Regions from separate parts of the Paenibacillus sp. NPDC057934 genome, predicted to be linked through region 2. Evidence: riboswitches for the same ligand, from Rfam matches in the RefSeq annotation. Region 2 holds a riboswitch; each other region holds the start of a gene.

Region 1 (10,224 bases), on a different contig from region 2:
TGCGGGTATCCTGTTTATGGTTGATCCGCTGCAAATCCGTTCGGTACGCGAGAAGATCCGCATCAACATAGGTGACCGTCCGGGCGAATGGGTCTCACAATATGACGAGCCGCGCGACGTGGTTCTGACCATGTTCGGCGATTTTATTGCTTATCAGGAGAAGAGCAAGACGGACATTCCTACCGCAATCGTTCTGGCGAAGAGCGACATGCTCCATTCGTTAAAAGATGAAGACGGCGATTACATCAAGTCGAACAGTAACGTATTCAATAACTATGTGCACCGCAAAACGCTGAATCTGGACGAATTCCATAACATCGACGGGGAAATTCGCCGCTTTATTGGCAAGGTGGACCGTCCGTTCAAGGATACGATGGATGTGTATTTCTCCAACACTGCTTATTTTGCCGTATCCGCACTCGGCAGCAATCCCGTGAATCAGAAGATTGAAGGGGTTGTCAGCCCGATTCGGGTGGACGAGCCGTTCATCTGGCTGCTCCATAAGCTGAATTACATCGAGGGGAGCGACGGCCCGTGAAGAATCATTCAGGGGCGATGATCACTCAGCAGATGTATACCCGGGAGCGGCGCGGGATTTTTCGCTCCACAGAAGGGTTCGATACGGTAGCGAAGTCGGAGGGGTTGGACGGCGGGTTTATCAAAAAAATCCTTCATCCCTTCTGCCTCTATGATGCTCCGGCGGAACTAACGGCACGCGGGGAGAAGGCCGAATCGGCCTACCCCTCGGCGTTGCACCTGTTCCATACGGAGAACGGGGAGACCGTCATCGGAAACAGCCGCTATCAGTCGGCAGATTTCACGGGGCAGCGGAGCGCTTTTTTCGCCCATAACTTTGTTGTTCCGGCTGCTCGTGCAGAAGAGGTTGTAGAGCATTATGGGGATTGGCTGCATGCCGATTTTGCGGGAAGTTACACAGGTGAGCTGGGTGGCATCTTGCCAGAGCTGTCTTCTATCCCGGTGGGGAGGAGGACTCAGGCCGCCCCTGGTACAGTGTTATCTTCCCTGAATATTGGGGAAGACTTGTTCAAGGCACTGCTGCAGGCGGTGATGACCTCCGTGGCGGGCAAGAAGAAGATTTATATAGCGCTGGATGTGCCTATTGGAGAGTTGTCGAAACGAGCAGCAGAGCTGACCGAGGTTATTTTCGGTGCACTTCCCAATGAGTTCCGTCGCAGACTGGGTGTCATTACGTATGCCAATGAGCCAAAGAGCCGCAAATATATTCATTTGACCTTTGTAGAGAAAGGTTCACTTCGCCCCGGCGACCGCAATGTGGAGAAGGATTTTACGTTCGATCTCGTCTCCGGACGCAGCAGTAATGCCGAATTCGGGGATTTGCGGCAGCAGTATGCCGATCTGGCCTGGAAGGTCACGAGCAGCGGCGGCAGCATGCATGATTTCGGTCAATTTGCTGACCGGATGCTGGACGGGGAAAGCTTGGAACGCAAGCTATCGCTCGGACTCTATAATGAACTGGCTGTATTTTACGAGATTGAACAAGGCAATGAAAGCTTGTATGAGCAGAACAAATTCGCGGTTCTTGGTGGCTTGCTGGACTACCTCAAAAGGGACGGCGCGCTGGAGTCACGAGTCCGTTTGAACGATATTTTTCTGGAGCGATTTGACCGTGAATTTGATCAGATACGGCAAGGGGGTCCGCTGATCCCTGCGTTGATGGAGAGCTTCAAGGCTTACTATGTGCTGCCGGGACATAATTACAGGGGTCGTATCGTCGATTATTTCATTAACGGGATGCTGAACAACAGCAACCAAGGGCGAGAGGACGACCTGAAGGCGGCGTATGCCATTATCGAAAGTGAAGAAGAACTGAGTGCGGCCTTTTTCAAAAAAGTGCTGGGTCAGTCGATCTTCCGCCGGAGGCTTTTGGAGCCGTATTTGGAGAACCGTCTGGCTGCCGCCGCATCAGTAGCGGATATTGCAGGTTTTGTACTCTATTGGGGACGCACGCTGCCAGAGGTGCTTCAGCAGACCTTTATGGAGGATAGACCCAAGGATTACTTGCTGGAAAAGCTTCAGCGTGAACCCGATCCTGTTGTCGCTGTGGCCGGGATTCATGAGCGTGTGGAGAAAGCTGAGAAGGATCGGCGGCGTAGCGGTGGTATCCAGCCTGAAGCGCTTGAACTTCTGCACGGATTGGCTGCGGCCGCTGACCGTTTTCTGCTGAACCGTCTGTCCCTAGCGGAACTAACGAAGGAACAACTACTGGATATTGCCTTCCTGCGTTATCCCAAAGGTGCTGCCAAATGGTATCCGCCGCTGGATCAAATCAGTAAGCAGAAGGAGAACGCGCTGCGGGCCGCCTACCGCTGGTTCGGGGAAGAGGGGCCGGATGAAGGGATTTTCGCCGAGTTGACTCCAAAAGAGCTGGATGATGTGCAGCTCCTTGGACGGCGCTGGCTGAAGGAGGCAAGGTCCGCTGAACCTTTCGAACGGCTGCCGCTGGGCTTTTATTATAGCAGTCATCGTGAGGGCGGTCCGCTGGACTACGAGGCGTTGCTGGAATTGGTTAACCAGAAAGCAGGTTCGGATAAAGAGACCGTCTACCGCTTCCTGGCTTGGTCACAAGGCAATCCATTGTTTGTAATCTCGAACAAGAAGCTGCAGCCGGGGTACCGCCGAGCAATTCTGAAATATTTCAATAACAATGACCGAGAAGCTTTCAAGAATCGCGAACTCCGCAAAACCTATCTTGCAGCCGCACGTCCTGCTCTGCAAAATGTATATGATGAAGCCCGCTCCCAATTGGCTTCACCGCTGGCGCGGTGGGTCAGCCGCAGTCGATTTCAAATCCTGATCTCGGGGCTCGCAATTGGAATTGTCCTGGTTATTGCAATTATAGCGATCAGCATGCTGCGGCCAGACGGGAAAGATAGCACTCTGCCGGAGACCAATCTGCAGCCAAGTCCGGTCCAGACAGCCGTTACTGACCAACTGCCGGTTATTGCCTATCTACTGGCACCTGACGGAGAGCAGGAGGAGGGTAGTAAGCTGCAGTTTATTTTCCCTACCGCCGCTGAGTGCGATAGTTTCAAGCCGGCTGAGATTAGTGTGCTCCATACCGATGAAACCAAGACTACGTATAAAGTAACAGCTACGACCAGTACGTGTGCATTACCATCATCGGATCTAGGAGATTCCTCCGGAGAAGGGAATTCTGATACGGGTAATGCAGCCGGAAACGCAGATGGAACGGCAACGGATGCTTCTCCGCATTCATCGGCTAATGCCAAGGATGCAGTGACTGATCAAGCTAGTAAAGCTGTGAATCAGAAAGAGCAGGCATCTTCAACGATTGATCCTGCCGCTTCACCTTCGCCTACATCAGAGGGAGAGGAAGGACAGGCAGTCCTGGAAGAGGGCCAATATCAGGTAACCATTGAGCTAGAGCCCGGGGCCCCACTGGCACAAGGCAGCACGATTGAGGCTGGGAACTATAAGCTGAAGTTGTTCGAGAAGGCTCCGGTGCCATCCTCTGATCAGTCATCGGCAAAGGACGAAGTAAGTCCTGATCCAACGGCTACAGCAAAAGCGAAAAAGAAATAACAATTGCTACTCCTGAACAGCTGCAGAGTTATGACTTGGACAAGTTATGGTTCTGCAGTATTTAGGAGTTTTTTCACTGTCAAAATGGGGAAAAACCGATTCTGGCAGTTTTTCTATGGACATACCGGGGGATTATAGCTATCATTAGGAAGATTAAAATTTAATAGTCTAGTTAATGGAGAAGGTGCAGACTCAGAAAGCCTGGGTTTGCTTAAAAGGGAAGACCGGTTCAAAATCCGGCGCGGTCCCGCCACTGTAGATGCGGAGCGACTTTTCAAATGCCACTGGTCCTATAAAGGAGTCGGGAAGGCGGAAAGAAGCGATGAGGCATGAGCCAGGAAACCTGCCTTTTTCAAGGTGTTCCCATGCCTTCGGGGGGTGAGGCCGGGAACCAGATGCAGATGAATATTTTTTTGGGGATAAATCCCTGTTCAATCTGCCCTCAAGCCAAGTTTGTTCCGACCGCCCTTCATGTTAGGGCGGTTTTTATGTTGTTTGTTTTCCAGCATAAACCAAAATTATAAAGAAAAGAGGTTCATGATGAAAAGAATGTTATCATCAAGGGCGCTTGCGCTTGGACTGGCACTCCTGCTGGTCATCTCCATTCTTGGCTCTTCGCTGGTACCGGCAGGACAAGCCTTCGCCCAAGCACAGCAAAGCCTTACTGATCAAGGAATCACAGAAACTAGCGTAACAGATGCTACCTACGGCGCAGCGGCGTTTGCTGCGGGAGAGCCAGAACGGGTAGGTGTTGCAAAAGCTGTATATGACACTACCAATTATGTTTTGAAAAGAGGAAATTTATCTGATTGGGATGCTATCGGGCTGGGACGCAATGGTGTTAAGGTTCCCGACAGCTACCGCACTAATCTTGAGAATAAGGTAAAAACTGCAAACGGGACATACATAAATGTGACTGACTATGCCCGGATCTCACTTGCAGTAACCGCGATTGGCCGTGATGCGTCCAATTTCACGGGCTATAATCTAATTGAACGTATTTATAATAGCGAGCGAATGACTAATCAGGGTATCAATGGTCCCGTTTACAGTCTACTGGCTATTGACTCAGGTAAATATAACATTCCAAATGATGCACGATGGACTAAAGACAAGATTTTAACTGAGATTCTCTCCAAGCAAAACGCAGATGGAGGATTTGGCTTTGGTACGACGAGCGATCCTGATTTGACGGCTATGACACTGAACGCTTTGGCTGCGCATGCCGATGTACCGGCAGTGAAGACTGCTGGCGAACGTGCAATTCAATGGCTGAAGCTCAAGCAGAAAGCTGACGGTGGATATAACACCAGCAGTGAGACTGTAGCACAGGCTATAATCGGATTAACTTCAGCGGGGATTGATCCGACAGGTCCAGATTTCACTAAGGGACAGGTAAACCTTGTCGATAAGCTGCTTTCCTTTGTTTTATCTGATGGAAGCTTCCGTCATGTAATTACCGGAGGCGCCAATGCAATGGCGACGGAGCAGGCCCTACAGGCGCTGATCTCCTATGAATTATTCCTCAAAGGGGAAACGTTCTATAGTTTCGGACAGCCGCCTTCTCAGCAGCCGGGAGTTCAGACTTCTGTAACGATCGAAGGACCGGAAGGACCGATTGCACAAGGAGAAGTACAGGCTCCTACGGCGTTGAAGGCTCTGGAGGAACTTGCGAAGAAAGATCATATACCGCTGGTAATTACAGACAGTTCATACGGTAAGTATGTAGCAGCTGTTAATGGTATTTCACAAGGAAAATATAATGGTTATGATGGTTGGATGTTTGCTGTATCCAAAGATGGACATTGGATTACTCCAGAAGTAGGTGCGGGTGAGTACTTACTTCAGACGAGTGAACGGGTACTGTTCTTTTACGGCGATTATTCGGATACTTCTTTAATAAATTCAGTTTCTTCTAATCCAACTAAACCTGGATCTGGAGAAGCGTTCACGGTTAAGGTGTCCAAGGATGTTACGGACTGGAGCAGTGGTGAACCAAAGGTAAGCAGTATACCGGCAGCGGAAGTGCAGGTTACTATAGATGGAGAGACGGTAACGACCAATGCTGAGGGGCTTGCAACCTTTGCTTCTGGAAAAGCTGCGGGATACTATACTATAGAAGTAACGGGTTACCGCCAAGGCGCGGTTCCAAGCGTAGTACGCACAACTTCAGAATTGAAGGTTAATCCTGCAGTACAAGCTTCAGTAAGCATTGAGGGTCCGGAAGGTCCTATCAAGGCTGGATCAGTGACCGCTACAAATGCTCTACAGGCCTTGCAAAAATTGGCCAAATCGAACAACATTCCGTTGAAGATTACCGATAGTGATTATGGCAGATATGTATCTTCCATCAATGGAATAGCAGAAAAACGTTACGGTGGTTACGATGGCTGGATGTTCGCCGTCAAAGAAGACGGACAGTGGGTTTCTCCATTTGTAGGCGCAGCAGATTATGAACTTCAAGAAGGACAAGAGGTAGTATTTTACTACGGTGATTACGGGGTTACCTCTCTCATCAATTCCATTAAAGTAGATCCGGCATCCCCGGTGTCCGGGCAGTCTTTTACAATTACCGTTTCCAAAGATGTGACGGACTGGAGCGAAGATGTACCTAAAAACCTTGTTATTCCGGCTGAAGGAGTAAAAGTCAGCATTGCTGGCGAAGCAGCTACCACTAATGCGGAAGGTAAAGCAAACTTTGCTTCTGGAAAAGCAGCTGGCAGCTACACTATTGAAGTAACAGGATATCGTCAAAATGCTGTTCCAACGGTAGTCCGGACAACGAAAAATTTGACGGTTAACAAAACCAGTGATCCTTCAACGCCGATCCCTACCCAAAAAACAGTCAACTTTTTGGTAGAGGGGGATGCTATCAAAGGTACTATTGTTTCTGCTAAAGAGGTAACCCTCAATCCAGGTGATACACCATATTCATTGCTGGTTCGCCAGTTGGGTAGCAAAGTTATTGCTACAGGCTCCGGAGCGACCTTGTATGTAAGATCCATCGCTGGACTGGCTGAATTTGACCGTGGACCAGAGAGTGGCTGGATGTATTCTGTAAATGGAGTGTTTCCAGATTACAGTGCAGGCGTATACACAACCCTTGAAAATGGGGATACCGTTGCCTGGCGCTACACGACCAATCTCGGCAAAGACTTGGGAGCACCTGTAGTCGATAAAGAGACTCCTTCTCCAGGTGGACCGGGCACTACACCGGGGCCTGGTGGTGCTGTGGTCATCACGCCGGACAATACCTTGCCGGTGAACCAAGTAGGACAGACCACGTCGGTTAGCGCTTCAAGCACGAAAATGACAGCGGCAGAAGCAGCTGAGCTTAAGAAAGCCCTGGCTGCAAATACAGTGTCGATCTCGCAGGCGATTGCTGTAGGCGCGGAAGCAATGCTGAAGGACAGCGCCGGCGAGGTGGAGTTGAAGATTCCGGCGGGTGCCGTGTCCACTGCGGTCACGATCAACGTAAAAGAACTCAGCTCAAATCGTGCTGAGTTGGTATCCGGCTTGTATGAATTTACACCGGATGGTACCAAATTCGCTAAACCGGTAGATTTGTCGATTAAAGTACCAATGACTACAAATTACCCTGCTAATTTGGTTATAGCATGGCTGAACAAGACCACAAATCAGTGGATTCCAGTTCCGACTACGGTAGATGCGAAGACTGGCATTGTTACAGGAAAAGTTAGTCACTTTACCGACTATGCAGTCATTGACCGCAGTCTATGGGAGCCACAGCAAGATCAAATTAAGAAAGATATTGCCGGGGCTGTAAAATACATTACATCCGCAGAAGCAATCAGTGATTGGCAAGCCATCGGTTTGGTACGCTCTGGCAACACAGTGCCAGCTTCATACCTGAGCGGCCTGAAAGCTCAACTGGCTGAGGCTAAAGGCGAGTTCCGCAAAGTGACCGATTATGAACGGATTGCGTTAGCTGCAGCGGCTCTGGGCAGTGATCCGCAAAGCATCAGCGGTTATAATTTGATTGAGAAAATTTACAACAATGCTAACATGACGGCTCAAGGCAGCAACGGCGTGATTTTCGCCCTGACTGCACTGGACAGTGGTGCTTACAATGTACCTGCAAATGCGCAGTGGACACGTGAACGCCTAGTGGATTGGCTTATCAAGCAACAAACGAAGGAAGGCGGCTTCCCGTTGTCGGTTGGCGGTGCTGCTGACATTGATATTACTGCTATGGCTGTAACGGCCCTGTCTAATTACAAGGATCAAGCGCTCGTAAAAGCGGCCATCGACAAAGCGCTCGGCTGGCTCTCCTCTCAGCAATTGGAGAACGGCGGTTACAAGTCGTACGGCGCTGAGAACAGCGAAAGCGTCTCGCAGGTGATAATTGCCCTGACGGCTGTGGGCACAGGTCTTAACGATCCGCGTTTTGTGAAAGCTAAAGGTGGTCTGCTGAGCAATCTGGCGACGTTCAGACAAGGTGATGGCGGTTATGCGCATGCTTTGAGTGACAAGACCAGCAATAGTATTGCGACGGAACAGGCGTTACTAGCACTAGTAGCCTACGACCGTTTCTTGAATGAAAAGGACAAATTGTACAGCTTCACTGCTACACCGGTGGTTACGACTCCGGCTCCAAGCGTGACTTTTGCTGACGAAGGGCAAATCTCCGCCTGGGCTCTGAAATCGGTGCATACCGCATATGACAACAAACTGATGCAGGGAGTAAGTGCTGACAGTCTTGTATTTGCACCAAAAGCTAACATTACACGGGCGCAATTTGCAGCATTATTGATCCGATTGACAGGTAACCAGCCTGCAGATGCTTCCTCAGCTTCGGTATTCAGCGATGTACAACCAGGGGCTTGGTACTACGGGGATGTTATCAAGGCGAAGGAGCTTGGCATCATTGATGGTGTCAGCAAGACGGCCTTCAATCCGAACGGCACGATTACGCGTCAGGACATGGCTGTGATGATTGCCAGAGCCTTCAAGCTTGAAGCTCCAGCGAATAAGCCAAGCTTCAAAGATGAAGTTAGCATCAGCATGTATGCACTGGGATCTGTACAGTCTGTGTCTGAATTGGGGTACATGACTGGCTTTGGCGGATCGTTTGACCCATCCGCACCAGTAACCAGAGAAATGGCGGCGGTGGTTGCGGTAAGACTGCCTTAGGATCTTCGGGTAGTGTCTGAAAAAATGTTTTGGATCATATAGTGTAAATGATGGAACGGGGGAGAAGTAGTGCCCTCGTTCTTTTCCCTTTTCTAATTAAATTTTGTACATCACTTGCAAGTAGCGGGTGCCGTTCTGTAAGATCAGCCAACCTGCGTTATTCTATGGAGGTGCTCAGGTTCATGTCCAACCATTCCAAGCGCTGGCTTGCTTTTGTAGCTGCGCTGTTGACCGTAGTGCTGCTGGTCGCTGGATGCTCATCCGGGAACCAGCAAGTCTCGGGGTCCAATCAAGCCTCACACATAAATGACAAAGATAGCAAGAATAGCGAAGCTGTCAAGAGTGATAACACCAGTGACAGTACTAACGATAGTGGTGCTGGTGGCAGTAACACTGACGGCGACGCCGCGAATACAGGCGGCGCTCTCAGCAGCAGTGCCGGTAACGTTGCAAATACTGACGGTGCTGTTAGCAGTAGTGCGGGTAACGCCGCGAATACAGGCGGCGCTCCAGGCCCCGCTGCCGCTGGTGCTGCCGCCGGCTCCGCAGTCACCGGCGCAGATAACGCTGCTGCGGCTGGTGGCCCGCAGCAGACCCCGCCGCCGGCAGCAGCTGCTGCGCCGGCTGGCGGCAAAGCGTCGCCGGCCCCTTCGGCAGGCGCGCCGTCAGAGCAAGGCGCTGCGCTTGCAGCAGCAGCGCCCGTAACCTCGCCGCCGGCTAAGGCCATGGCGGCTCCAACCAAGCCCGCTGCAAGCGTAGCGCCAGCAGCGGGGTCCACAGCTTCGCCGAAAGTATCGGCGAAGCCTGCAGCGACCGCCGTAGCCACAGCGCCGGCGGCAACAGCCAAGCCGACGACGAAGCCGTCGGCTACGGCCAAACCGGCTGCTGTAGCGCCGGTGGAAAAGCCGGATGCAGCAACTACGGCCACGATTTCCATTGTGGGCGATAAGGAGCTGGGGGCCATTCTATCCCCGGTAGCTATGGAAGTAGAGAAGGGCGACACCGTGCTGGACTTGTTAAAGCGGATTACGCGGAAGAACAAGGTGCAGATGGAATACCGCGGAACGAAAGCTTTTGCCTATGTGGAAGGTATCGACAACCTGTATGAATTTGATAGAGGCTCGGAAAGTGGCTGGATGTACCGGGTGAATGGGGTGTTTCCGGATAAAAGCGCAGGAATCTATGAGGTGAAGCCTGGCGATGTGATCGAGTGGTTGTACACACTTAATCTGGGCAAGGACTTGGGAGCCCAATTTCCATGAGTAGCGGCTTCCGCTCCATGCACCCTACTGTAGCGATTGTGTATTATGCCGTGCTGGTGCTGTTCGCAGCGCTGCTGTTTCATCCCGTATATCTAATGACGGAACTGATTGGTGTGCTGGGTTTATTGTTGCTGCAAGGACAGGGGAAGACCCTGCTGCGCGGGCTGCCTTTTTACCTGCTGATGGCAGGATCTGTGGCTGTACTTAATCCTTTTTTCTCACA
Region 2 (10,224 bases):
CTACCGTATCTTGTACGGTTGTCGTTGAACGGCTCAACACTCCCGCCACCTCCACATCTGGATGGTTGGCAAGCAGTGGCAGATATACTTTACGCGCAATGCCGCCGATTCCGGCCAGTGCAACTCTTTTTCGATCAGGAACGATCATGTCTTGAGCTCTCCCCTTCTTGAAGTCTGATTGTTCATCACGTATGCACTCTTCCAGCTATTATACCTTGATCTGATGCAACGACAAATGACCTTTGCTTCAATAATTTCAATTTTTTCAGTATGATGAGATGAAGAGATGGAGGAAAGGGCATATTAAGATGAGAAAATGGTTGCCGATTCTGTTGTATGTTGCGGGTATAGGCGCAGCTTTTATGTACAGGAATGACATCCTCGACTGGATGCGAAATGTTCAAAACCCGATTCTGTCGGTGGGAATGGCCACCGTGCTCGCCTTATTCCCCGTTGTGCCCTACAAGGCTGTCATCGGATTATTCGGCTATGTATATGGAAGTCTTGCAGGTGCGTTGATCTGCTGGTTAGCGACTAACCTGGCCGCAGCCTTGATGTTCATCGGTGTGAAGTATTGGTTCCATGGCAGGGCAAGAGCCTATCTTGCCTCAATTCCAGCACTTGATAAGTTCACAGCTACTATCGAGCGCCGTCCCTTTGCCTCTGTCGTATTGGCCCGGCTATTGCCAATCATTCCGCAGACTGCGGTCAACGCTTACGCCGGAGCAGCGGGCCTGCCCTTCTGGAGCTTTCTACTGGCATCGGGCTTAGGCAAAATCCCCGGTATCGCCCTGTTCGCATATCTTGGCGGAAATGGGCTGAGCAATCCGGGCAACGCGATTATCGCTATCCTGCTGTACGTGGCTGTAATTGGCCTGGCAGGGCTATCATTACGCTCGCGTCCAAATGGGGCTTAATGGAGGCCACTGCTGGCAGGCGGCCCATATTTGTTTTATAATTAAATTGTGATCTATTTAATTGCATTATTCGAATGGAGGGATATTAATGAGTGAAGTTCATAAGAATCATATAGAATCCAAGACGGAACAAGCCACCTTCGCAGGCGGATGCTTCTGGTGCATGGTATCCCCTTTTGAGGAGCTACCGGGCATTATCGACGTAGTCTCAGGTTATACCGGCGGCCATACAGAGAATCCTACCTATGAAGAAGTATGCTCCGAAACTACGGGCCACGTAGAAGCGGTGCAAATCACGTTCAATCCGGATATTTTCCCATATCGCAAGCTGTTAGAACTGTTCTGGCAACAAATCGACCCTACCGATGATGGCGGACAGTTCTACGACCGGGGTACTTCGTACGGCACAGCTATCTTCACCCATTCCGAGGAACAACGGGCTGAGGCTGAAGCTTCCAAAGCCGAGCTTCAGGAGAGCGGCCGCTTCTCCAAGCCAATTGTCACTCCTATACTTCCAGCGTCCAAGTTCTACCGGGCCGAAGAATACCATCAAGGCTATCACCACAAGAACCCGGGTCATTACAAACGCTACCGCACTGGCTCCGGCCGGGATGCTTTTATCGAACAACACTGGTCCCATAAGGAAGATAAGGAAAGCCTGAAAGGACGTCTGACTCCACTCCAATATGAAGTGACACAGAATAATGCTACAGAGTCGCCTTTCCGCAACGAATTCTGGGATCATCACGGGGATGGCATTTATGTGGACATCGTATCCGGCGAGCCGTTGTTCAGCTCTGAGGACAAATTCGATTCCGGCTGTGGCTGGCCGAGCTTCACCCGGCCGATCCGCGATTACTCCGTCAAAGAAAAGACCGACCTCAGCCACCTGATGGTCCGTACGGAAGTCCGTAGTAAAGAAGCCGATTCCCACCTCGGCCACGTATTTAACGACGGCCCCGGCCCTAACGGCCTGCGCTACTGCATCAACTCCGCAGCATTGCGATTTGTGCCCAAAGAAGACCTTGAAGAAGAAGGATACGGGGAATACCGGGTACTTTTTCAGCAAGCTTAATTAGCGGGGGATGGTTATGGTAAGAGTTTGGATTGGAGCTTAATACGGGTTCGAACAAGAGTCTCAGAACGAGTAATGAGTTCGAGTTATCAGCAATAGCTAAAGTCTTCAAAAGATAAGTTCAGGAACTATTCTGCTGGTTATGTAACACCGTCAAATGAGCTCAAATACGCTTAGCTGACCAGCACCTGTGCTCCTTACAATAATATCAAAGCACAGAGCCGCCAAGCTTCACGGAATACGTGAGACTTGACGGCTCTTTTGGTCTTGCTGTGTAAACCATTAATGGAAATAGTAAAGAAATAAGGAATATCTGTTGCCCAACAATGAAATCTAACTAGAATGCTCGTTACTAACACCTGCTGCTAATTCCCGTTTCTAATTTCTACTACTAGTTCTCATCCCTAATTTTCACTACTAATGCTCGTCACTAATTCCCGTTACTCACTTCTGGCTTTTGCCCAAAATGTACAAGCTGATATCGTCCCGCGCTGGTTGCTAACTGGAAATTCTCCTGCTAATTTAAACATTTCTCCAGATATTCACACAATAACGGGATTATCTCCTGTTAATTCTGCCCAAAGTGAATTTAATCGCATAATCGGGAGAAATAACAGGATGTTTTCCTGTTATTTCCCAAAACCTAGCGATCCAAGACAAATTAACGGGACTCCGTCCTGTTAATTCTCAAGTGAGCACTGCCATATCGCCTCAGCATGCTTTGCTGTTTGGTCTCCCAAACGACTAACTTGCTTTGCTGCTTGGTCTCTAAATAACTTATTCTGGTTGCTCATCTATGTCCACTCGGACTGCATTGTTCGCTTATAACGACTCTGGTTATTCTCATCCGATTGTTCTTCACGAACTGATCCTTATGCTCGATACACTTGATTGCTTGTTTATATATTTATTGGTTCTTTCAATAAACGCATTACCTTCTACCTCCATTTAGCTTCATCAATCAAATGAAGCAGGTTCACGTTCCAGATACAAATTTCTCACCCGCACACTTTACTTCTTATCCTGGTTGTCAATCTCACGATCATCAGCAGGATCAGCACCGCCCTGTGGCGCCTGCACATCTTCCGGTTGCGACTGATCTGCTTTCGCCTGCTTCTGCGGAACCTGCGGTGACGGCTGCTGGACTTCTGGCGAATTCGGTCGCGTCCCCACCGACTGTCGATTCGCTTCCCGAATCAATGGAGATTGTTCACCCTGGCGGCGCTGTCTTCTTCTACGATAGGTTAGGACTATAATCAGAATAAGTGCTGCACCGATTAATATTGGCAGAGCACCGGCCAGGATCACCACAATCCACTGAAAGGTAATGGACAACGCATTCAGACTGCCGCCCAGGGCCTGCGATGCGCGTGTGCCAAGTGGATCCTGACCTTTTTTCTTTTGCACATCTAAACTTTCGTCCGTTTGGTACAAACGTAGCTCTACAGTTGAAAACGAAACATTCTGGTCAATATAACGCATTCTCCCTTTGATCCGTTCAATCTCCTCTTGGATGGAACCCAGTTCGTTGGCAAACGCGACGAGGTCAGCGGGCTTGGTCGCTTTTTTCATAAATTCGCTATATTGGGCTTCCATCATTTGCTTAGCCTTCAACCGGGATTCAAGATCTACGTATTCTTCTGACACGTCCTGACCCTGGATACTACGCTGGAGTTTCGCATGCTTCACTTTTTCAAGATTACTCAGAAAAGAAGAGAAGCCAGATGCCGGTACTTTCATAATAAAAGTACCACCCTGCTCGTATTCAGACATATTTTCGTTGAACTCAATAATATAGCCTTGGGCAAGCGTCACCATGTTACGAACCTCAGTCTGGGCCTTAGCGTAGTTATCCACTTCCATGTTCAGATTGGCGCGATAGATCAGCTTTTTGTTCAGACCGGTCACTACGTCACTGCCTGTAAACCCGGTACCAGCCTTGCTGGTATTCAACGCTGTAGAATCTCCTGCGGTGTCCGGACTACCGTCTCCTGATCCGCCCTCGGCTTTAGCGTCCGAATCTGCAGAAACATTAGACATAGACTTGTCCGCTATCTCAGATTTTTGTATCAGCGCCTCACTGTCAAATTTACTTTCAGAGCTAGTCGTTCCGGAATCCGCAGCCTTATTATTACTGCTGTTTTTGTCAGCCGAGCCACAGCCCGTGACAACAATAACCAGAATCAATAACCATATCCCATACAACCCCCATTTCCGCATCGCCATACCCCCATATTTTAGTAGAATACTTCTTTCTACCCAGACGATTCCAGAAGCTGGAAAGTTGCATGTTATTAAAAAGTTTTGCATAAAGTGATATAAGAGTCAGTAAAAACAAAAACAGAAGCATCCTGATCAGGATGCTTCTGTTTGCGAACAGTCCGTTTGTTTGGTACAATTACGGTGTCTTAACAGACAAATAACACCAAAAACCCTCACATCCGTTAGGATCAGGGCATGGTTCTGTTCGGACAAGCTCCACCTTGCCGAGCAGTGCATTCCATTTAACGATGCAGTCATTTTACAAAAGGGGAGGTGAAACCCTTATGGCAAAAGACGTAATCTGTGAAGTCAACTCCTGCACCCACTGGGCAGAGGAGAATAAATGTCAGGCTGATTCCATCTTTGTTGCTTTCCACAGCTCCAGCGAGCCAACACGTGCGGAAGAAACAGATTGTAAAACATTCGAGAGCAAGTAAGTCTACTAGGAAGGAACCCTCCACGGTTCCTTCTTTTCTCATTTATTCTATCAAGAATGAGAATTATTATCAAGTGTATCGTTAAAAAAATAATCCACAATAATGAGGGTGTCTCATAAGCCAGAAGGCGTATGGGACACCTTTGCGGTTGTACAGTCCTTGCTAACATACAGTAGGCTTTTGCTTGTCTGCTAAATGCCCCTGCTCACCTGACACATACTCCTGCTTATCTACTACATGCACTCGCTCTCCTATTACATGGACCTAACTCAAGCCAGCGAAGATCGCCTGAGCGAACTAAGCCAATTCAAACTCCCCAATAGCAAAAAACTGCAGGTCTCCCGCGAAGGGAAACCTGCTGGTTATCTTTTTCCGCTGCAATATCATAGCTTACAGCACTGTATTTATGCTTTGCTTGGGCTAGTCTTCGCTCTTGCGATCGAAGCGGCCTCAACCATGTTGCGCAGGGCGCTTTCGGTTTCTGCCCATCCGCGGGTCTTGAGTCCGCAGTCTGGATTGATCCAGAACAATTCTGGCTCCAATACACGCAGAGCGCGGTCGATGTTGACTGTCATTTCTTCTACAGCTGGGACACGCGGGCTGTGGATATCATATACGCCAAGGCCGATGCCTTTATCGTAATCCTGCTCTTCGAAGCTCACGATCAATTCGCCATGACTGCGGGAAGTCTCAATGGAGATAACGTCGGCATCCATATCAGAAATGGAACCGATCATGTTTTTGAATTCACTATAGCACATATGCGTATGAATTTGAGTCGTGTCTTTGACATCATAAGTGGAGATACGGAACGCTTTAACCGACCAATCCAGGTAATGCTGACGGTCTTCTGGCTTGAGCGGCAGACCTTCACGGATCGCTGGCTCATCCACTTGGATCATCTCAACACCAGCATCTTCCAACGCCTTCACTTCATGACGCAGTGCAATTGCGATTTGGTTCGCAACTTCTTCACGGCTTAGATCATCGCGGACGAACGACCAGTTCAGGATCGTAACCGGTCCAGTCAGCATGCCTTTTACCGGAAGCTTGGTGCGAGATTGTGCATAAACGCTCTCTTTAACCGTCATTGGCTCGATGAAAGCAACGTCAGCATAGATTACTGGCGGCTTCACGCAGCGGGAGCCGTAGGATTGCACCCAACCGTTGCGAGTGAACAGATATCCAGCCAACTTCTCACCGAAGAATTCAACCATGTCTGTACGTTCGAATTCACCGTGTACGAGTACATCCAATCCCAGCTTCTCTTGGAATGTGATGACTTCGTCGATTTGATCGCGAACATATTGATCATAACGTTCTTGGCTCCATACACCTTTGCGCCATTTGAGGCGTGCTTGGCGAACTTCCGGTGTTTGCGGGAAGCTGCCGATCGTTGTTGTTGGCAGCAATGGCAGGTTCCATTTCTCCTGTTGTACTTTCACGCGCTCTGCGAATGGCAGGTTGCGGTTTGCAGGAAGTTCAGCCAATTTGCGCACTTCTGCAGCGATATCTTCACGGCCGCGCTCAGGCAGCGCACGGAAGGTAGCAAGCGCATCACGGCTAGCTTGCAGTTCGACAGCGACAGCATCACGGTTTTCCAGTGCAGAACTGATCAGCTTCAGTTCAACCAGCTTCTCGTTCGCGAATGCCAGAGCATTCTTGATTACGGATTTAACCTTGTCTTCGCCTTCTACGGTTACCGGTACATGCAGCAAGCTGGAGGATGGTTGCAGGAACACACGATCCAAGCTAACATGAGTCGCGAGCTTGTCCAGCAGTGCCAGCTTAGCATCCAAGTCGGAGCGCCAGATGTTACGACCGTCGATGATACCAACGCCGAGGATCTTGTCTTCCGGCCAGCCCAGACGCTCGATCGATTCAAGGTTCGTACCGCCATCGTGTACGAAGTCCAGACCCAGACCTTGTACAGGTAGTTTGAGCAGCGCTTCAAGCGGTTCAGCAGCTTCGAAGTAGGTTTGCAGGATGATGTTCAATCCTGGCACAGCAGCAGCGATTTCTGCATAAATCGTCTCAAGCAGGCTGATATCTTCATTTGTAAGCCCAGTTACAACTGCAGGCTCGTCTACTTGTACCCACTTCACGCCTTCTTGCTCCAGCTCTTGAAGCAGTTGTACATATACAGGCAGGAAACGCTTCGCGATTTCAGCCTTTTCAGAGGGTTGGAATCCTTTGGACAGCTTCAGGAAGGTGTAAAGGCCGATGACAACCGGCTTCCCTTCGATCCCTGCTTTTTCTTTGGCAAAACGGTATGCGGCAAGCGGCTTGTTCTCAGTCAGACGCGGCGTTTGGTTGCCGATCTCTGGAACGATATAGTGATAGTTCGTGTTGAACCATTTGGTCATTTCGCATGCAGTGGCAGTAGCGTTACCGCGAGCCATTGCGAAGTAAAGATCCAGGCCGATGTCTCCGCCATCGTATTCATACCGTGGAGGCACGATGCCGAACATTACGGCTGCATCCAGCACATGGTCGTAGAATGTGAAATCATTGACCGGAATCAGATCAATACCGGCTTCTTTTTGTGTTTGCAAATGCTCAAGCTGGATTCTTTCCATTTCGGAACGGAATTCAGTTTCATCTTTTTGGCCGGACCAGAAGGTCTCCAGGTTCTTTTTCCATTCACGGTTCTTCCCGATTCTCGGGTACCCGAGGTTACTTACTTTTACTGTTTGCGTCATTCCTAGGTTCCTCCCTTATCTCACTAATAATCTATATGCGTCATGTTTTATACCCAAAAAAGGCGTCTTTCCCTGAAAGAAGTCAGAGGGAAAGACGCCCTAGTATTATACATACTGGTAGCTGGTCTAACACCGTCCTATCTTCCGTAGGTAAAGCTGTGCTGTCGAAACAGGTAGGTCTCCTGGCTGCGGCGTCTACATCTTCAGCCGTCTTCCCGAACAGCATATGCTGCCAGTGACGAGGGTTGCTGAAGACTCTTCCGTTACAGTGGCGGGACCGCGTCGGTCTTGCACCGAACTTCCCTATTAAGCCATCCGGTATGTCTAGCATCCGGCAGGCACCTGTATCCGTTATTCAGTTTCGGGAATGAATATAACGTCATCATACTGGAATACCAAGTAAACCGCAATAGATTATGAGTGTAACAGTTATACGGAATCCTTATAGCCAGTTAGAAGAAAATAATATACACCACTGCCGCAAGCACAATCCGGTAGATAGCGAAGGGCATCAGCTTGACCCGATTGATCAGTTTCAGGAAGAAACGCATCGACAGCAACGCGAAGACAAAGGCGCTAATGAAGCCCGCGATAAAGAACGGCAAGGACTCCATCGTGAAGTATTGCCAGTTCTTCATTAAAGAGAGCAGCGTAGCTCCCGCCATGACCGGCACGGCCATAATAAACGTGAAGTCAGCAGCTGCCCGGTAGCTCATCCCCAGCAGTACGCCCCCGGAGATAGTGGAACCAGAGCGGGAAAAGCCTGGCCAGAGGGCAAAGCACTGCATCAACCCGACACCCAGCGCCTGCTTATAGGTCACTTGATCGACCGTTTCGGTCTGGACCTTCTTCGGTGCGAAACGGTCGGCACAAATCATGAATACCGCACCAATAACGAGACCAATCAATACAGTTGCCGTCGAGAACAGATGGTCATCAATATAATTCTCTGTCAGTAAGCCCAGGACTGCGGCAGGAATCAGACCGATCAGCACCATACGAAGCTTCAGATGCCCTCCTTCACCGGAAGGCTGCTGTGGCTGTCCATCCGGCACAGGCTGCATTTCTTTACGGCTAAACCGCTTCAGGCCGAGCAGATCAAAAAATCTTTTCCAGAAAATAACCACAACTGCCAGGATCGAGCCTAGCTGGATAACAACTTTAAAAGTATTGGCTGTATGTTGGCCCAGAAACGCCTGTGATTGCAGCCACATATCATCCACGATAATCATATGGCCTGTAGAGGATACAGGAGCAAACTCGGTTATACCTTCGACGATGCCAAGAATAATTGCTTTAATAATCATGAGCAGGTCCATGTCAGATCCTCCTTAAATTTTTCTTCAGATTGCGTAGGTAACGACTTCGGATGAAAAAGAAGTATAATACCTGCGCGACAAAATAAACCGCCAGCACCGCTCCAGTCTCGATCACGATCGATAAGTAGAACAGGCGCTGCAGGGCAATAAAAGCAAATAGGCTGTGCAGCATAGCCAGTCCAATCGGCACAAAGAACATCAGGGACAGCTGAACGGTCACAATCCGGTCCAGTTCCCGGTCCGTTAATCCCATCTTGGCCAGGGTGGAATATTGCAGACGATCATAATCGAGATCCATGTACAGACGGAAGTAAAGAAAACTTCCAGCTGCAATGAAAAAGACGGTGCCCACAAGCAAAGAAGCAAACAGCATTGTACTGTACAGAGTCTTGTGAATCTCAAACAATGTGCCACTGACTGCAATGGCATAGGGATAATCAGCCGTGTATGTCCTCTTACCCTTGACGGAAAGATCGGTCGCAATCCCAACCGTCCGCAGCAAATCTGATACATAGAATCCCGTATACTTATCATTCTGCACGGGGCGGATAGCGGCATACAACTCATCACTGACCACAATGCCGCTAAAGTCACCCCCGTCGACGCCGTCCAGTGCCGGGAGCAGATGGTTCGCAATCGGTACTTCCTCCGTGTAGCCGACCTCGCGAATTGAGTTTCCCTGCCGCAGTGTATATGTAGCCTTGACTCGCTCGCTAGTCAGACTGCGATCCCGCTGGGAAGCGATCATGACCAGCCCGTCATGACCCTCAAGCGGTCTTTCGGACGAACGGAATCCAGCCTTCAGCAGCGCCTGCTTATAAAGACTGTATGAGATCAGGGGTAGCAGCCGTGTCCGATCCGGTCCGGTCTGTGATTCCACTTCTGCATATTTAATTGGAATACTAAGTGTATCAAAGGTCAGACCACGGCCTTCGAGCTCCCTGCGAATACTATCCAGGTGCTGCTCTGTTTCTGCCGCGTCTTCCGTACCTTTAGCCACATAGCCTACAGCTGCCGGGTAATTTAGCTTCAGTTCCCGAGTCAACGTCTGAATGGAAGCAAATACACCAACAGAAGTGAAAGACACAGCCGAAATAATCGTGATGATGAAAAACATGCGTCCGTTCTCTTTCCAGCGGGAGGACAGGCCTGAGAGTGCGATCAGGTTAATCCGGTGCCAATACAAACGCCGGGTTCTCTTCAGCAGCTTCACAATGTAGATGCTCAGTTGGGTATAAAACAGATAGGTTCCAACGACCGTAATGACCACGACAGGGAACATAATGACATCTACCAACGCCGCGCGCACTGTGGCGGCCATAACGTAGCCAGCGATCAGGAACACTGCTGACAGCAGCACAAGTATGACAGAGACCTTAGGTTCTTCCTCATGCTTGCCTTCACCCTGGAACAGCGGCATTGGGTCCTCAGGGCCGGTTAGCGCAAAAGTACACAATGAGATCAAACCAAACAACAGCACAAAGCTGCAAATGGTCAGCACCGGGGCCTGCC
Region 3 (10,224 bases), on a different contig from region 2:
TTAATCCTACGCATGTAGTATGCTGCTGGGATATGGGCAAGGGCACGTTCCGCACGGAGAAATATGATGGCTATAAATCAAACCGGGCGGAGCCGCCGCTGGAGTTGATTCCCCAGTTCGATCTAGTCAAGGAAGTTGTGGCAGAGCTTGGCGTACCAAACGTCGGGCTAGTGGGCTATGAAGCCGATGATTGTATCGGTACACTAGCGGCTGGCTACGGTGAAGAATCCGAGGTGTATATTATTACCGGAGATCATGATATGCTGCAGCTTGTTACGGACAACGTGAAAGTTGTGATTATGAAAAAAGGGCGTTCCAATTATAAAGTGTATGATCCGGCAGAACTACTGGAAGATAAAGGTCTTACGCCTGCTCAAGTCATCGACTTGAAGGGCTTCATGGGCGACACGAGCGACAACTATCCCGGCGTTCGCGGTATCGGCGAGAAGACGGCGCTTAAGCTTCTAACCGATTATGGTACGGTCGAAGGCGTTATCGAAAATTTGCAACTGCTGCCCAAGGGCGTGCGGGCCAAGATTGAAGCTGACCTTGACATGCTGCACTTGTCACGGGACCTTGCACAAATCCGCTGCGATGTGCCGGTAGTCTGCGAACTAACCGAATGTCTATGGGAAGTACGGCGCGAATCTGCTACCCGCAAATTCAAGGAGCTGGAATTCGGTAGCCTTATGCACCTAATTGCCGAGATTCAGGAAGAAGAAGGTATTGTGCAGATCGAGCTTGGCGATTTGGGCTAGAGCAAACCAAGGTTACAGTCTAGTGAAAAAGCCCTGCAGTGCAGGGCTTTTTTTGGTATGGCTTCAAGGGGGAGTGGTGGCGGGATACAACCGCTAATTACCCAGTCTGTATCGGTACATATGCGTCACGCATGAATTGTGGCTGCTCCGCTCGGATTGCATAGTATATTGAGTTCAATGTCTGGACCCCACATTTATTTTTCCCGGAGGTATCATGTATGAAATCCAGAAACAGTAATACGTCGGCTTATGTGGCCGCTATTCTTTATGCCTCAATTATTGGTTTTTCATTTTTATTCGTCAAAATGACGGTTACCAAGTCCAATCCGCTGGATGTGCTGGCGCATCGCTTCGCAATCGGCTGGATCGCGGTGGCCATACCGTTTATCTTCGGATGGGTCCGGCTACGTTTCAACTGGAGTGATGTCCGCAGACTGCTCCCGCTGGGGCTGCTGTCTCCAGTACTTTTCTTTGCCCTTCAGGCTTTTGGCCTAATGAGCGCTTCATCGTCGGAAGCTGGCATCATTCTGGCGATGGTTCCGCTATTTACCGCGCCGATCGCAGCTTTTTTTCTTAAAGAACGCACGAATGTTGTCCAGAAGCTGTCCATTCTGCTATCTGTAGCAGGTGTCATTTTTATCTTCGCGATGAAGGGGGGCGCTGGCTGGAGTGGAGGTAATGTAGTTGGATTGATACTGCTGGTGTTGTCGGCACTGAGCATGGCAGGTTTCAGTGTGCTAGCCAGGCCGTTGACGCGGAAGTATACGCCTTTGGAAATCTCTTTCGTTACTATGGCTATGGGCTTTATTTTATTTGCGGCTGCTGCCCTGATTAAGCATGGAACGGCAGGGTCACTGAATCTCTTTTTCCAGCCGTTTGTGGATTCCAAGTATTTGCTGGCTCTGCTGTATCTTGGCATTGTGTCTACGGTAATTAGCAATCTGTTGTCCACCTATGCACTGGCCCGCCTGGAAGCTTCCAAGGTCAGCGTCTTCAATAATCTGTCTACGTTAATCTCCATTATCGCCGGAGCCTTGATTCTGCACGAAGAGTTGACGGTGGCTCATATCATCGGGACTGTTATGATTATTATTGGGGTGCTCGGCACTAACTTTGGAAAGCTACCATGGAGGTCCCGATCGGATGTTGCGTCCCTGAGTGCGGGAAAAAGCCCGGGAGCCTGATTTTGAGTAAAGAGCTGATTCATCATCTGTTAAGGATGATGAATCAGCTCTTTTTTGATTACACTTGGAAGAAATTCCAGATCCAAACTTTTATCACAGACAGAAAACTCCAAATCTACTATGATGTACAGGATCAAATAGCGATAAAACAAGGTGCCCTTGATGACAAGGGGTAACAGGGAATCGGGTGCAACTCCCGAGCGGTCCCGCCACTGTATAGGAGAGCCGTTCTTTACCAGGTCACTCGAAGCAATATCGGGGAAGACAAAGAACCGGCGCTATCATCCGAAGCCAGGAGACCTACCTTGTTTTCGCACACCAAGACCCTACGCGGATAGGAGCGGTGTACGAATTGACGAAAGAGGCTGAAGACGGCAAACGGCCTATGCCATGGAGGACAGTTAATAGGTCCCTTTGCACAAGGTGACTGCTAGTCTGCTGCTGTTTTGAATGGAGTGAGACTGGAATGTGAATTCCGATCCCATACCTCTCTTTCGTAAGCAATCACGTACATAGGATCTCCCACCTGTTAGGGTGGGCTTTTTTGGCTTTCAATCTACATAAAACATGGAGGGAAAAGGAATGAAACAACGCAGGATGTGGAGTTTTACGATGCTGGTCGCCGGATTTACCGTGTATTTGCTGTTTAACGAACCGGGGACCGCACAGGCCATGCACATTATGGAGGGATTTCTGCCAGTGGGCTGGGCGATGTTCTGGTGGGCGGCATTTCTGCCGTTCTTTATTCTTGGAATTATGAGGTTGAAAAAAATGACGAAGGACAATCCGGAGCTGAAGCTGCTTCTGGGTTTGTCCGGGGCCTTCACTTTTGTGCTATCAGCACTCAAGATGCCTTCCGTCACAGGAAGCAGTTCTCATCCGACGGGAACCGGCCTCGGTGCAATTATGCTTGGTCCGCTGCCCATGGGTGTTATTGGCTCAATTGTGTTGCTCTTTCAGGCGCTGCTGCTTGCCCACGGCGGAATTACTACGCTTGGTGCGAATGCCTTTTCGATGGCGGTGGCCGGGCCTTTTGCCGGCTATGCGGCGTACAAGCTGATAATGCGGATGACTCAGCGTGAAAAGCTCGCGGTATTCAGTGCGGCAGCCATCGCTGATCTTATGACCTATGTTGTTACCTCGGTTCAACTGGCAGTGGCATTTCCGGCTGCTGATGGCGGAGTGCTGGCTTCGTTCATGAAGTTTGGAAGCATCTTTGCTATTACGCAGATTCCGCTTGCCATCAGTGAAGGGCTGTTGACAGTGCTGCTCTGGAATTGGCTGAAATCTTACAGTCCGCATGAGTTGTCATTACTGAAACGCCAGACGAAAGGGGCCCAATCATAAATGAGTGCTAAATGGAAAAATGCATGGATGTTTCTGGTAGTCGTTCTGCTGGTTGTACTGCCGCTACTGTTCGTAGAAGGGGAATTTGGCGGGGCCGATGATGCTGCAGAAGGTGCCATCACTGAAATTGATCCCTCGTATACCCCTTGGTTTAAGCCGCTGACGGAGCTGCCGGGAGAGACAGAAAGTATGCTATTCGCCCTGCAGGCAGCTATTGGCGCCGGAGTAATTGGCTATACGATTGGTCTGCTTAAAGGAAGACAAGGCAAGCAGAAGCTGAATGATCAGAAGAGTTGACGCTGTCTCCTATGGCAATGCTTTTCGTAGCCTGTCTCCGATGTGGAAAAGCGGATTCGCTGCAGCCATGTTCGTGCTGTCCTTTGTTCTTGACCCAGTTTTGCAACTGGCAATTTCGCTGTGGTTGATGATCTGGTGCATCTTCTATGCCAAGATCCCGATCCAGCTATACGCGATATTGCTTGGTTCCGCGTTGCTGTTCTACTTTATCAGTTTGCCAGTCCTTGTAGTGGAAATTGGCCGTCCGGCAACCGGAGAGGCAGTGGTGGTACTCCCGATGCTAGGTTCTTCACTCTCACTCTATATGACGGCTGCAGGGCTTTGGCGAGGGGGGCTGCTGCTGGCACGTGTGGCAGCTTGCCTGTCGTGCTTCTTTTTTCTGATCCTTACCACGCCTTTTGCCGAGTTGCTTCAAGTATTGCGCAGATTGCGGATGCCGCAGATTGTACTTGAACTGATGTTGATCATGTATCGGTTTTTATTTTTGCTCAGTGACACCGCGCAGGGGATGATGCTGGCTCGGCGACTGCGCGGGGGTACTAGGGGGTTCTCAGCAAAGCTACGAGAGGCTGCGGGAATGGCCGGCGTTTTGTTCGCGAAGACGGTTCAGCGGTACCATGGGCTATCTCAAGGTTTTTTGACTAGAGGGTTTGATGGAGATATTGTTTTACCGCCCGGTGAGACTCGTCCAGTTCCAGTTCGATATGCTGTTGAGGCCTACGTCGGAATGGCTGTATTGGTACTCGTGCAGAGCTGGTTGGCCTGGCGATTGTGAATATCGTTGATCCTATCATTTGGAGTTGATAAAGGAGAATCATCATGAATAACGCTTGTCTGGTTTTTGAGGAAGTGGTGTTCCGGTACCCGGACACGAGGGGGCCTGCATTACAGGGACTGAGCGCGACCATTCCGAAAGGCTCCAGAACGGCAGTGCTCGGCCATAATGGCTCAGGCAAGTCTACCCTATTTCTGCATGCGGTGGGTATTCTCCGGCCACAGCAGGGAGTTGTGTGGAAGGACGGGGCAAGGATATCCTACGCCTCCAAAGACCTGGCTTCTCTCCGCCGCAGTGTCGGACTGGTGTTTCAAGACCCGGAGCAGCAGTTGATTCTAAACACGCCCCTTGAAGATGTATCGTTCGGGCTGCGGGGCTCCGGCATGGCTGAACCTAAGATCAAGCTACGATGCCGAGAGGTACTGGAGAGGCTGAACTTAACAGAGCTTGGAGATAAGCCTATCCATCAGCTTAGTCTGGGGCAGAAAAAACGGACGGCCCTGGCTGGTGTGATGGCGATGGAACCAGAACTGATCCTGCTTGATGAGCCAACAGCTTATTTGGACCCTGTGTCCGAAACACTGTTGTTGGATGCGCTTGAGGATATACATACCCGAAATGGAACTACACTGGTCATGGCTACGCATGACATGAATCTGGCTTACCGTTGGGCGGACTGGATTATCGTCCTGGATCAGGGAATATGCAAGGCGAGCGGTAGGCCGGAGGACTTGTTTGCCAGCCGGGATATGATACAGAGCATCGGTCTGGGTTTGCCGTTGCTGGCTGATGTATGGCAGAGCTTGCCGCCAGAGCTGATATCGGGGCAGAAGGCGCCCCGGACTGCGGATGAGTTCAAGGTTGCTCTGAGTGCACTGCTTACAAGTATTGAGAGGCGAGGAAACACGGTAACGAGATTCTAAAGGGACGAGGAGAATTATGGATAAACAGGGCAAGCTGCTGATCATCGGTTTTGGCCCCGGCGCAATGGAGCATATTACGGGCCGGGCATTGGCTGCAATAGAAGAAAGTGAAGCGGTAATCGGCTACAACACTTATGTAGAACTTATTAAGCCGCTGCTAAGGCATCAGGAAATAGTTGGCACAGGTATGACGGAAGAGGTTAGCCGGGCACAGGAAGCCGTACGCAGAGCAGAGACGGGACAGACTGTCGCTGTAATATCCAGTGGGGATGCCGGGGTATATGGTATGGCCGGACTGGTGTATGAGGTGTTAATTGAACGGGGCTGGAACCCGGAAAAGGGTATCCAGGTCGAGGTGATTCCCGGCATATCCGCCATTCAATCTTGCTCATCGTTGCTCGGTGCACCAATTATGCACGACGCTTGCACAATTAGCCTCAGCGATCATCTTACGCCATGGGATAACATAGTGGTCAGAGTGGAGGCTGCGGCTGCTGCGGATTTTGTTATCGCTTTCTATAACCCGCGCAGTGGGAGACGGACTCGCCAGATCGAGGAGGCCCGGAGCATCCTGCTGCGTTATCGCGAGCCAGGTACACCCGTTGGCATTGTCAAAAGCGCCTACCGTGATCGACAGCAGACGGTTGTTACGACACTGGAGGATATGCTGGAGCATGAGATCGGTATGCTGTCCACAGTCATTATCGGCAACTCGGCGACGACTGTCTTCGAGGGGATAATGATTACACCGCGCGGATATGAGCGCAAGTACAGCCTTGGCGCGGAAACGCAGGAACTGAAGCCTCACGAGCGGCTACGAACCTCAGCGGAGCCGTGGTCATTGACCGCGTCAGAGAGAGCTGCCGAGCAGTGGGGGGAGGCCGTTACTTGCCCTCCCGCAGCAGGAGGGGAAACCCGCGCAATGGCAGTACGAGTGGAGGGAAAAACAAAGGTGTTCTCGGCCTTGGAGCAGTCAGTAACATTAGAGGCTGCAGGGGTTGGAACTGCTGAGCCTAGGATTTTCAAGGCGGAATTGGAAGTTTTGCCTCCAATAGGTAGTCGGTCATTGACTGGAGCCCAATTGGCGTTACTTTCTGAAGCGGCAGGACCGGAAGGACAGGTTGCTCATACACGCCAAGGGCATCTCTTACTCCAAAGCATAGTGTTCCATCCAAAAGAGCTTGAACGTAAGCTTCTCGGGACGGGACTTCGTGTCCTGCAGCAGGGGAGCTTCGTGCGTGTGAAAACCTGCGGCTTCTGCGAGGGCCGGAGAGCAGGCGGCTTGGGCGCTGCCATAAGATTGCATTACCTTCTAGCCGGACACCAGGTGCCAAGGGAATTAACAATCCAGGTCAACGGCTGCGGGATGGCCTGCAATTCGGCAGTACTGGATGACATCGGGGTGGTCTACACCAAAGGAAGCTTTGAGCTGTATCTTGGGGGCAAGAAATTCGGACGCAGTCCCCATGCAGGTGCTCTTGCAGGCAGGGGTATGAATGAGGATGAAGTTATTGAAGCCGTTATGGCGGTTGTAGGGAGATACCGTGAGCTGGGAACAAACAACGAGCCATTCCACGCTTTTTTTGCGCGGGTGGGGCTTGCAGGAATAAGTTTAGGTTCAGAACATGAGGCGAAGGTCACGAAAGGAGAGACGGCTGTGAGAACAGTACTGTTGGTAGGGCATGGCAGCAGAGTGGCGGAAGGCAACGATGAACTGAGGGCGTTCGCAGATTTGCTAGCAAGACGCAGACCGGAGTTGAAGTTCGAGACTTGCTTTATTGAATTGGCTGGGCCGTCCATTGCCGAAGGCATTGAGAACTGTGTGCAGGGTGGGGCAACTACGATAAATGTCGTGCCGATTATTTTGTTCGCGGCTGGGCATTCCAAACTGGATATTCCACTGGCGATAGACCAGGCCAAGGCAAGGTACCCTGGTGTTGAATTCATTTATGGACGCCCAATCGGTGTACAGGATAAGGCGGTGGAGATTCTGCTGGACCGAATCTCTGAGGCTGTACCGGTGGTTCCTCTAAGTCAGCCTAATGCACAGATAGAGGTTTCTGGTGCGCCAAAGGTAAATATTCCTGCCGAGGAGACGGTAGTCCTGCTCATGGGTCGCGGCGGGAGTGACCCCGATGCCAACAGCGATTTTTGCAAGTTAAGCCGTTTACTTTGGGAACAAACCTCCTATAAAAGTGTGGAGAGCTGCTTTATTGCAATTGCCAAGCCTTCACTTGCAGAGGGGCTGGAACGCTGTCTGGTGCTAGGCGCACGAAAAATCATCGTTCTGCCCTATCTGCTTTTTACAGGTGTGCTAATCAGGCAGTTCAACGAAAGAGTGACGGCCTTTGCAGCAGCGCATCCGGAGTTGGAGGTTGAGATCGGTAGCTATCTGGGTACTCACCCCTTGCTGGCGGATATGTTGGAAGAGCGGGTTGATGAGACCCTGAACGGCCGCAGCCATGCCAACTGCGACAATTGCAGGTACCGTACCGAAGCAGGAGTGCATCACCACCACCATGGACATCACCATGACCATGACCATGACCATGAGAATGGATGTGGACATGATCACATCCATGGACATGAACATACGCATAATCATTGTAGGGCCCATAATGGCCGACACCATGATGAGCATGATCATTCGAACGGCCACAGTCCATGCTATAGGTATCATCAAACGGATGGTCACGGTGAATGCCATGGGCATCATGACTCCGATCAACGTTCTGACGATCATCGTTACGGTCAGTTTCACTCGGACGATCAAGAAAGAGGTTATCATCCCGAACATTGCAGTTGTGCCGGTGACCACCAGGAATGCTCAAAGGAACAGCTTGAGAAGCCTGGACAGATAGTCTCCGGTTCGGCGGCAGGGCCAGAGCGATGATTTTTATGTTATGCGGCACGAGCGACGCTCGGGAGCTGGCCTTGATGCTCACGCGGAATGGCCTGCCACTGCTGGCATCGGTTGTGACGCCAAGCGCGGTTGCGCGGCTGCGGGAGGCGGGTTTGAATACGCGCGTGGGCAGGCTAGACCAAGAGGGTATGACTGTTCTGCTGCGGGAGGGAGGGTTCCGTGCTGTCGTGGATGGAAGCCACCCGTTCGCGCTGGAGGCTCATGCCAACGCCCAGGCAGCTGCGGCGGCACTTGGCCTGCCGTATCTCCGCTATGAACGGCGCAGCCTGTCCTATGCCAGCCACCCTCGGCTGCTAGTAGTCTCTTCCTATGCGGAAGCCGCCGTCAAAGCCCGGGAGCTCAAGGGCTCCGTAATGCTTACTACCGGGGGGAAGACGTTGGAGATCTTTGCTGAAGAGTTGCTGGGTGATCCGGAGATTACCCTGACGGTGCGCCTGCTTCCTTGTTTGGAAAACATGGAGAAATGTCTGTCTCTGGGGATAGAGCAACGGAATATTATTGCGATACAGGGGCCTTTTTCACGTGAATTAAATGAGGCCTTGTACACCCAGTATGGCACAACGGTGATGGTTACGAAGGAAAGTGGAGCAGAGGGATCTGTGGATGAAAAGGTGTATTCAGCTCTGGAAATGGGGCTGTATGTTATCTTGATTGCCCGGCCAGAGCCGTCAACTGGTGAGGTGTACGATTCTTTTGAAGGCATAGCCGCAACGCTCGGTCGATGGCTTCAGGAGAGTCAGATCATAGAGAAGAGGGACCCAAAATGGATTTTGGAACAGAGTTCAAGCCGCTGACAGTGCAGCCACAGGAGATCGAAAGCCTCAGCTTCCGGATGATTACTGAAGAGTTGGGATCGCATGATTTTAGTCCGGAGCATTATCCTGTGGTGCAGCGGATCATCCATGCATCGGCGGATTTTGAGCTGGGTCGCAGTCTGGTATTTCATCCGGAGGCGGTGCAGGCCGGCATAGCAGCGATCTTGCAGGGCCAACCGGTGATAGCCGATGTGGAGATGGTGAGAGCCGGGATCGCCAAGGAACGAATAGGGAGATATGGGGGGGAGGTGCGAGTGCATATTTCCGATCCCGAGGTGGTGGAAGATGCAAAGCGGCTGGCAACTACACGAGCTATTATTGCAGTCCGCAAAGCCTGCATGGAAGCCCCGGAAGGCATCTATGTGATCGGTAATGCCCCCACTGCCCTGCTTGAACTGATCCGTCTGATCAAAGAAGGTGCAGCCCGGCCGAGTCTTGTTGTCGGAATGCCGGTAGGCTTCGTCTCGGCGGCCGAGTCTAAGGATGAGCTGCGCAAGCTGGATATTCCTTACATCACGAATATTGGGCGAAAAGGGGGCAGCACCGTCGTTGTTGCCGCTGTCAACGCACTGACGTTGCTAGCCGTGCAACACACCGCAGAGCAGAAGCTTTAACCGTAGAATCTCACAACTCAGCGCAAGAGAATCTTGTACCGGCAGCTCATCAAAAATCAGTCGTGAAGGAGGAAACGTTATGCCGGAGAAGTCTCAGAGTCTGATGGATCGCAAGAGTCGCCCGGGGAACGACGGCGAGGACAGCGGAAATTCGGCGACTCGTGGTCATGAGACCCCACCGCTGCGACGTGGCTACACAACTGGCGCCTGCGCAGCTGCAGCCGCCAAAGGTGCGGCGTTGCTGCTGATCACCGGCGAGGCTTACGAGACCGTAGATATAGATCTTCCGGCAGGCTTCCGCCACACTTTTCAACTGACCGGCTGGCAACGGTATAGTATATCTTCGGCTATCTGCGCTACTGTAAAGGATGCCGGAGATGATCCCGATGCGACACATCGGGCTTGGATTGAGGCTACTGTAAGCTGGAGGGAAGACCAAGAAATTGAAATTGATGGTGGTCAAGGCGTGGGCAGGGTAACCAAACCCGGGTTGCCGGTGCCTGTCGGCGAAGCAGCCATCAATCCGGTACCGAGAGAAATGATCCGGGAAGCCATCGCTGACGTGCTGGAAGAGCATGGGGCGGCGAG

Evidence for each region. A riboswitch is a leader RNA that binds a small molecule or an ion and turns the genes downstream of it on or off. The one in region 2 is predicted to bind cobalamin.
Region 1: another riboswitch for cobalamin. It lies ahead of ACFVRY_RS24310 (S-layer homology domain-containing protein); the one in region 2 lies ahead of metE (5-methyltetrahydropteroyltriglutamate--homocysteine S-methyltransferase).
Region 3: another riboswitch for cobalamin. It lies ahead of ACFVRY_RS26445 (energy-coupling factor ABC transporter permease); the one in region 2 lies ahead of metE (5-methyltetrahydropteroyltriglutamate--homocysteine S-methyltransferase).

The regions. Positions count from the first base shown of each region.
Region 1 is NZ_JBHVPB010000011.1:204,107-214,330, reverse strand. Features, by position in the region: gene ACFVRY_RS24320 (hypothetical protein) at 1-538, shown strand, start outside; gene ACFVRY_RS24315 (GAP1-N2 domain-containing protein) at 535-3,585, shown strand; cobalamin riboswitch at 3,751-3,950, shown strand; gene ACFVRY_RS24310 (S-layer homology domain-containing protein) at 4,123-8,739, shown strand; gene ACFVRY_RS24305 (DUF4430 domain-containing protein) at 8,922-10,001, shown strand; gene ACFVRY_RS24300 (energy-coupling factor transporter transmembrane component T) at 9,998-10,224, shown strand, end outside.
Region 2 is NZ_JBHVPB010000005.1:284,774-294,997, reverse strand. Features, by position in the region: gene ACFVRY_RS13680 (Gfo/Idh/MocA family protein) at 1-148, opposite strand, end outside; gene ACFVRY_RS13675 (TVP38/TMEM64 family protein) at 309-917, shown strand; gene msrA (peptide-methionine (S)-S-oxide reductase MsrA) at 1,006-1,992, shown strand; gene ACFVRY_RS13665 (DUF4349 domain-containing protein) at 3,004-4,212, opposite strand; gene ACFVRY_RS13660 (DUF1540 domain-containing protein) at 4,539-4,691, shown strand; gene metE (5-methyltetrahydropteroyltriglutamate--homocysteine S-methyltransferase) at 5,096-7,393, opposite strand; cobalamin riboswitch at 7,549-7,754, opposite strand; gene ACFVRY_RS13650 (undecaprenyl-diphosphate phosphatase) at 7,846-8,712, opposite strand; gene ACFVRY_RS13645 (FtsX-like permease family protein) at 8,714-10,224, opposite strand, start outside.
Region 3 is NZ_JBHVPB010000014.1:48,140-58,363, reverse strand. Features, by position in the region: gene ACFVRY_RS26460 (5'-3' exonuclease) at 1-758, shown strand, start outside; gene ACFVRY_RS26455 (DMT family transporter) at 977-1,942, shown strand; gene ACFVRY_RS26450 (hypothetical protein) at 1,945-2,118, shown strand; cobalamin riboswitch at 2,077-2,264, shown strand; gene ACFVRY_RS26445 (energy-coupling factor ABC transporter permease) at 2,525-3,289, shown strand; gene ACFVRY_RS26440 (energy-coupling factor ABC transporter substrate-binding protein) at 3,290-3,586, shown strand; gene cbiQ (cobalt ECF transporter T component CbiQ) at 3,570-4,361, shown strand; gene ACFVRY_RS26430 (energy-coupling factor ABC transporter ATP-binding protein) at 4,406-5,284, shown strand; partial or broken gene cobJ (precorrin-3B C(17)-methyltransferase) at 5,301-6,869, shown strand; gene ACFVRY_RS26420 (sirohydrochlorin chelatase) at 6,876-8,177, shown strand; gene cobK (precorrin-6A reductase) at 8,174-9,001, shown strand; gene ACFVRY_RS26410 (precorrin-8X methylmutase) at 8,971-9,636, shown strand; gene ACFVRY_RS26405 (cobalt-precorrin-5B (C(1))-methyltransferase) at 9,740-10,224, shown strand, end outside.